2 regions of the Bradyrhizobium sp. 76 genome follow, and region 1 is predicted to be linked to the other one. Evidence: riboswitches for the same ligand, from Rfam matches in the RefSeq annotation. Region 1 holds a riboswitch; the other holds the start of a gene.

Region 1 (3,554 bases):
CGCGCCGGTCGGTTTTGTCAATTGCGCCTGACGCGCAATCGCTGCCTCGCGATGGACAGCGGAGATGTCGGGACATTGTTGGGTGACCCATTCAGGGAGCATGCTGCCTCGCTTGCCTTACGGCCTGCGCTTGAGGATGTAACTGTCCATGATCCAGCCATGCCGCTCGCGCGCCTCTTGCCGCACGGCGACGATGCGCGGGCCGATCTCGGCCAGCGCGCCGGACATGATGATCTGATCGGGCATGCCGAGATAGGCGCCCCACCAGACATGAAGTCCCGCCGGATCAAGCGACTGGAACGCCGTGCCGCCGTCGAGCATCACCACCACGGTATCGACACCTGCCGGCCAACCGCCATCGCGCAAGCGGCGTCCCGTCGTCACCAGGAATGGCTCGCCGATGTCGTTGAGCGGCATGGCATGCGCCGCGCACAGCGCCTGGATCGAGGTGATGCCGGGCACGACCTCGATCCTTGGTGAGGGATTGAGCCGCCGCGCAATGCGTAGCGAAGAATCATAAAGCGAGGGATCGCCCCAGATCAACAGCGCGACCTTGCCCTCGCCTTCAAGATGGCTGGCGATCGCCTGCGACCAGGTCGCGGCCACGGCATCGTGCCAATCATCCACGCCCTTGCGGTAATCCGCTTCAGCCGCGTCGCGCACAGGAAGATCGAACTCGGCGATGCGCGTCGTTTGATTGGTGAGCACATCCGCGCAGATCGTCCGCCTGAGATCGGCGAGATCGGATTTTGCGGTCCCCTTGCGCGGGATCAGGACGAGATCGGCCGCGTTGATCGCACCGATCGCGGCGCGCGTCAGCTGATCGGGATTGCCGCAACCGATGCCTATCAGGGAGAGCGTGAACATCGCGGTTGCGAAGGGCGGCCATGACGGCCGCCCGTTCGCTTGTCTCTCAGGCCGCGTTATGCAGGCGCGGCGTGACGAGGCCGGGCGCCGTGACGCCGCGCAACGACTTTGCCAGCGCCAGCACGCCGAGATCGGCAAGCGGCTCGATCACAATGACCAGCGCGTAGGACGCCGCAAACGTCGCGATGCTGGCGAGGTTGGTCGCGCCGAAACCGGAGCCATAAAGCGCCCAGAACGCCACCCAGGCGATGACGCCGAACTGATACGTCGTCGAAAGCGCCAGTGCCTGGCGGTACTTCAAATCGACATAGGCGGTGTTGCGCGAAATGATCCGCGTGGCAATCGCCTGGATCGCGAACAGCGGCACCAGCAGCGTGGTTACGTTCATGCCAAATTGCGGCAAATCGGGCGGCTCGAAGAAGATGCCCTGGAACAGCAGGCCGAACGCGAGGCCGAAGGCCGCTGGCGCAGCTCCGAACAGCAGGAACAGGGTCGAGCCGAGGATGAAGTGCACTTCGGAGACGCCGACGGGGAAGTGCGGCAGGATCTCGAAGAAGATGAACACGAGGCCCGTGGTGGCGAGCGTGCGCGCCGCGAACGACGTGATGCCCTGCTCGCGCACGGTCTCAACCGCGAGCTTCAACGCAACGCCGCCGACCGCGATGCCGGTTGCGTAACTCAACACCAGCTTGGCGTCCGACACTAGTCCGGGTTCGATATGCATGGCTCAGATCCTTCTTGCCGTCACACCCGACGGCCTTGGCCTAAAAACGTGCAGGGCCGGTCTCCTGGCTCGCGGTTCACTGGGAGTCTCCGGCCTTCCCGAACCTTGCGGCCCAGTGGCTGATCGAAGTCCCTCACCGCTTACAGTCGCGGGGGCGGCTGGGGTTTTGGGCGCCGCAACTGGGTCCGCCCACCCCCATTCCCGATTATGCTCCAGCGCTTTGCGCCGCGTCGAGCACCATGCCTCTCCTGTGTGCCCCTTTCGCCAGCCGGGCGTCAAGGGGCGAAGGGCGGCCAAGGCCGTCATGACGGATAATCACCCGCCAGCGCGCCGAACAAGATGACGGCCGCCGTGGAGGCCGCCCCGCCGCGCGCAAGCTGCTCGGCAAGCTCCGAAATTGTGGTGCGGACCAGCCGCTCATCGGAACGGCCGAGGGATTCGGCGAACAGCGCCGGCGTGGTTGGGGAGAGCCCGTGCTCGATCAATTTTGCGACAAGCGCCGGAAACGTGCGGCGGCCCATATAGACCACGGTCGTCGCTTCGGGATCGGCCAGCGCCGCCCAGTTGAGGTCTGGCGGCAGCTCACCCGTCACGTCGGCGCCGGTGATGAACTGCACCCGCCGCGAGGTGTGACGCCGGGTCAGCGGAATCCCGGCCTGGGCCGCAGCGACGCAGGCCGTGGTGACACCGGGAATAATCTCATAGCCGATGCCCGCTTCGCGCAGCGTCTCGAGCTCCTCCTCGAGCCGGCCAAAGATGCCGGCATCGCCCGACTTCAATCGCACCACGCGCACGCCGGTAGCAGCATAGTCGACCAGCAGGCGGTTGACGTGGTGCTGCTTGGTCGAGGGCCGCCCCGCCCGCTTTCCGACCGCGACGAGATTGGCGCCGGGCCGGGGCAGATCGAGGATCGCACCCGAAGCAAGATCGTCATAGAGCACGACATCAGCCTCGCGCAGCCGTGCGGCCCCCTTGAGCGTGAGGAGCTCGGGATCGCCGGGGCCGGCGGAAACGAAGGAGACAAAACCGCTCACCGGTCCTCCGCGATCAGATGAAAGAACGTGCCGGTGGCTTGTCCCCGCCGCGAGCCGGTCTCGGCGATGACCGCGCCTGTCGCGTCGTGCACGACCGCCAGCGGCGTGTCGGGCTGCGCGAGGATCGTCGAATAGTGGAATTCATGGCCACGCAGGCGTGCGCCCGCCTGATGACCCGGCATCGGCGCGGCGAGTTCAGCCAAGCGATAGCCGAGATGCATGCGGCGTTTGGCAAAGCTCGTCTCCAGACCGAGCAGGCCCGTCATCTCATGACGAACACCGTCGGCGTCGGTCAAAGCGGTCCCCAGCACCATATAGCCTCCGCATTCGCCGTGCACCGGCCGCGTCTCGGCGAAGGTGCGTAATCCGCTGTGGAAGCGCGCATTGGCCGCGATCTTGCCGGCTTGAAGCTCGGGATAACCGCCAGGCAGCCAGCAGACATCGGCGCCCGGATCAGGGGCTTCATCAGCCAGTGGCGAGAATGTCGATATCTCCGCACCCGCCGCGCGCCACGCTTCCAGCATATGCGGATAGACGAAGGAGAACGCGGCGTCGCGGGCAAGCGCAATGCGCTGGCCGGGCGGCGTCACGTTCACGCCGCTCGCGGCAGGTTGCGGCGACCAGCTGGCAGCCGATTGCAGCACCGCATCGAGATCGACATGCTCGGCGACGAAGCGTGCGGCCTCGTCGATCAGCTTGCCGATCTCCGCCTGCTCCTCGGCCTGCACCAGTCCGAGATGCCGTTTCGGCAGGCTGATCTCGGCATGACGCGGCAGCGCGCCGAACACGGCAATGCCGGCATCCAGCAGCGCACGCCGCACGAGGGCTTCATGGCGCGGGCTGGCAACGCGATTGAGCACGACGCCGGCAAGGCGCACGCCGGGACGATAATCACGAAGGCCTGCGGCGATCGCCGCCGCCGTCTGTGC
Region 2 (3,554 bases), on a different contig from region 1:
AGATCGTCGCTTCGCAATGTACCGTTTGTGGGGCATGTGAGTTCGAGTGTCCCAACGCGGCGATCAGCCTCAAGCGCGACATTTACGTTATCGATGCAAAAAAGTGTACGGAGTGCGAGGGCCATTCCGACACGCCGCAATGCGCTGTGGTCTGTCCGGTGCCTGACACCTGTGTCCCGTCTAAGACAACATAAGCAGCCCGCGTCCAGAAGGCTTCACCGCTCGATTTCGCGCACGAAGGAGTAGATGTCGAGCTTGTGGAGGCCGCCTTCCGCGTGCGGCGCATCGAGGTCGATCAACATCGTTATGAGCTTAAGGCGCTGATCGACTCCGAGAAACCCTCGAAGGGCTCTGTCAGAGGAGACCGTCAAATTTGTCTCGAATAATGACAAGGCCGCCTCGATGCTCCAGGTCGTCGCGTTGAGGCTTATCGTCGTTGGCTGACGAGCCGAGGCGAGGTGGACGGGCGTCGAATATCCCAAGATCAGCTTGCAGGATATCTAAAGCTACGTCGCTTCGAAGCCGAAGAGACGGTCTCCACGCGCGACGAGATCGGTCCGGAGATCCTGAAGACGTACGAGAAGCTGGGCATCCGCTTGCCCACGGTCACGATGCACGAGTGCATGGAGCTAGGGTCGTAACAGGATCCCCGCCGCCCGCGCTCTCGCTGCTTACTCCAGTTTCGCAAGTTAGCGCGCATCCTGACGTCCGGAACTGTTCCTGCGATGCCGCGCAGGCCAACGTCCAGGCTGCACTACTCGCCAGCGGCGACGGAAACAACGAATGCGCGGCCAAAGTCGCTCAGCACGTAAGTGCTTGGCACACCGAAGGAGATCATCTTGACCAACGCCACGGAGCGATCGAGCTCACGGCTCGTCGCGGGGTCCGCCGAACACAGGCAGTCCGGGCAGTCCGGCCTGATCATCCGTTTGATCCTGGAGCAATCCGGCCTTGACAATTCCTAAGGAGCCTCATGGCGCTGTGATCAAGCGGATGCCGGCCGAGGATGATCGCAAACGTCCTCGCGGGCGAGTTCGAGAAGCTGCTGACGGAAAAGACCGGATTTGTCGCGATCACGCAGATGTCGAAGCGCCCACCGCGTTCGTTCTGCTCGCGTTGGCTCATCCGAGTACGCCAAGCGGGTGTTGACGGACGCATTCACAAGCGGAGGCTCCACAGATCTAGGCGTTTTTACCAGGCCGGGAGTAAGACCGTTGTGCCCTAGCTGGTACAGCTCGCAATCGCTTGGGCAATATCGCGGCGACACTTAGTAGGTTGACGGATCGATCCTCGTGCGCCTAATGCCCAGCCGTCGTGGTCTTCGGATTCGTTTGATCCGGAGCTAAGAGGGAAGCCGGTGCAATGCCGGCGCTGCCCCCGCAACTGTAAGCGGCGAGCCGCTGTCCAACGAAGTCACTGAAGCCATGCGGCTTCGGGAAGGCCGGACAGCAGCGACGACCCGCGAGCCAGGAGACCTGCCTCGACAATATATCGTCCACGGGCGGGGTGTCCCGGTGTGCGCCAAGCAGCTGTCGCTCACGCGATATTCGCTGCATGCGTCCGCCATGGCCTTTGCCCCAATCATGGGGTCTGAGCTATGTCTTTTCTTTCGCTTCCCGTTGCCACACTGGGGACGTCACGCATCGGCCCACGACGCGAACTCAAAGTCGCGCTCGAGAGCTACTGGGCGGGAAACTCCAGCGAAGCCGAGCTCCTCGAGGCGGGGAGTGGACTTCGTGCCGCTAATTGGGCACGGCAGAAATCCCGCGGTGCGACCGTCATTCCTTCGAATGACTTCTCGTTTTACGACCATGTGCTCGATACCAGCCTAATGGTTGGCGCCATTCCCGACGTCTACGGCTGGACCGAAGGTCCTGTGTCGCTCAAGACCTACTTCACCATGGCGCGTGGCGCTCAGGACGGTGGTCACGCTCAGCATGGGCCTGGCGTAGCCGCTCAGGAAATGACGAAGTGGTTCGATACCAACTACCACTACATGGTGCCGGAATTTCACCGGGATCAGATCTTTAAGTATTCCTCTCGAAAGCCGATCGAGGAATATGAGGAGGCAAAAAGCCTCGGCTACCAAACGCGCCCCGTCCTAGTTGGCCCAGTCACTTTCCTGAAGCTTGGCAAAAGCGCAAATCCCGCATTCAATCCGCTGTCGCTGCTCGATCGGCTCCTCCCAGTCTATGTCGATGTTCTCCGCGAACTATCCTCGCGCGGTGCTGAATGGGTTCAGCTGGACGAGCCATGCCTAGTGATGGACGTCGACGAAGCATCGCGGGCGGCTGTCCGCTGGGCCTATGCTCATTTCGCAAAGGTTGTGCCGGCCCTTAAAATAATGCTGGCCACATATTTCGGGGCTATCGGCGACAATCTTGAAACAACCTTGGCCTTGCCCGTTGCCGGGCTTCATGTGGATCTGGTTCGGGCACCTGACCAGTTGGACGCAATTGTCGCCACAACCCGTAGAGATCTCGTGGTCTCACTAGGCGTCGTTGATGGTCGGAACGTGTGGCGCTCCAATCTTCCGGCGCTGCTCGACCAACTTGCTCCTATGGTCCAAAAATTGGGCAGGCACCGTGTTCAGATTGCTCCTTCCTGCTCGCTGCTTCATGTTCCGATCGACATTGAGCTAGAGACCGATCTCGATCCCAATCTGAAGACATGGCTGGCGTTCTCAGTTCAGAAGATCAAGGAACTTTCGATATTGGGCAAAGCGCTGGCCGGCCATGCTGCCGAGGTGGCCGATGAACTTGCGCTTTCGGAGGAGGCAGCCGTCACCCGCGAAACATCGCCCGAGATCCACAATGCGAATGTCGCCGGACGAATCGCCGCGATCGACGATAGCATGCTTCGCCGTCGCAGCGCGTTCACCCAGCGTGCCGACGTCCAGCGCGTCTCGTTCGCATTGCCGATGTTTCCAACGACAACCATCGGATCCTTCCCGCAAACGGCCGATGTCCGGAATGCGCGCGCGGCTCATGCGCGGGGAACGTTGAATGACACGCAGTACGAGCAGCTTCTGAAAGCGGAGACAGCCCGTACCGTGAAGTGGCAGGAAGATATCGGCCTGGACGTGCTCGTACACGGTGAGTTCGAGCGCAATGACATGGTTCAATACTTTGCCGAGCAGCTGTTCGGCTTCGCTTTCACCAAGCATGGCTGGGTTCAGTCTTATGGCTCGCGGTACGTTCGTCCGCCTATCCTGTTCGGAGATGTCTCCCGGCCGAAGCCCATGACCGTTGAATGGTGGCGCTATGCGCAGTCTCTGACCAAAAAACCCGTCAAGGCTATGCTGACCGGACCGGTGACGATCCTGAACTGGTCGTTTGTCCGTGACGACATCTCGCGGCGCGAGACATGCCGACAGATCGCTCTCGCGATCCGAGATGAGGTCATCGACCTTGAGGCGGCTGGAGCGACCATGATCCAGATCGACGAGGCTGCGTTGCGGGAGGGATTGCCGCTACGCAAATCGCAGTGGAAGAACTATCTCGATTGGGCGGTGGACAGCTTCCGCCTTTGCTCCTCCCCGGTCGCCGACGGAA

What was found. Region 1 has a riboswitch for cobalamin ahead of IVB48_RS36330 (energy-coupling factor ABC transporter permease). Riboswitches for the same ligand answer to the same signal wherever they lie in the genome.
Region 2: another riboswitch for cobalamin. It lies ahead of metE (5-methyltetrahydropteroyltriglutamate--homocysteine S-methyltransferase); the one in region 1 lies ahead of IVB48_RS36330 (energy-coupling factor ABC transporter permease).

Annotation. Positions count from the first base shown of each region.
Region 1 is NZ_JADPIS010000149.1:177,744-181,297, reverse strand. It holds gene cobT (nicotinate-nucleotide--dimethylbenzimidazole phosphoribosyltransferase) at 1-102, opposite strand, end outside; gene cobF (precorrin-6A synthase (deacetylating)) at 118-867, opposite strand; gene IVB48_RS36330 (energy-coupling factor ABC transporter permease) at 914-1,591, opposite strand; cobalamin riboswitch at 1,628-1,848, opposite strand; gene cobA (uroporphyrinogen-III C-methyltransferase) at 1,894-2,625, opposite strand; gene IVB48_RS36320 (cobyrinate a,c-diamide synthase) at 2,622-3,554, opposite strand, start outside.
Region 2 is NZ_JADPIS010000109.1:551,445-554,998, forward strand. It holds gene IVB48_RS32265 (4Fe-4S binding protein) at 1-194, shown strand, start outside; gene IVB48_RS32270 (hypothetical protein) at 216-482, opposite strand; gene IVB48_RS41220 (hypothetical protein) at 840-965, shown strand; cobalamin riboswitch at 1,299-1,498, shown strand; gene metE (5-methyltetrahydropteroyltriglutamate--homocysteine S-methyltransferase) at 1,598-3,554, shown strand, end outside.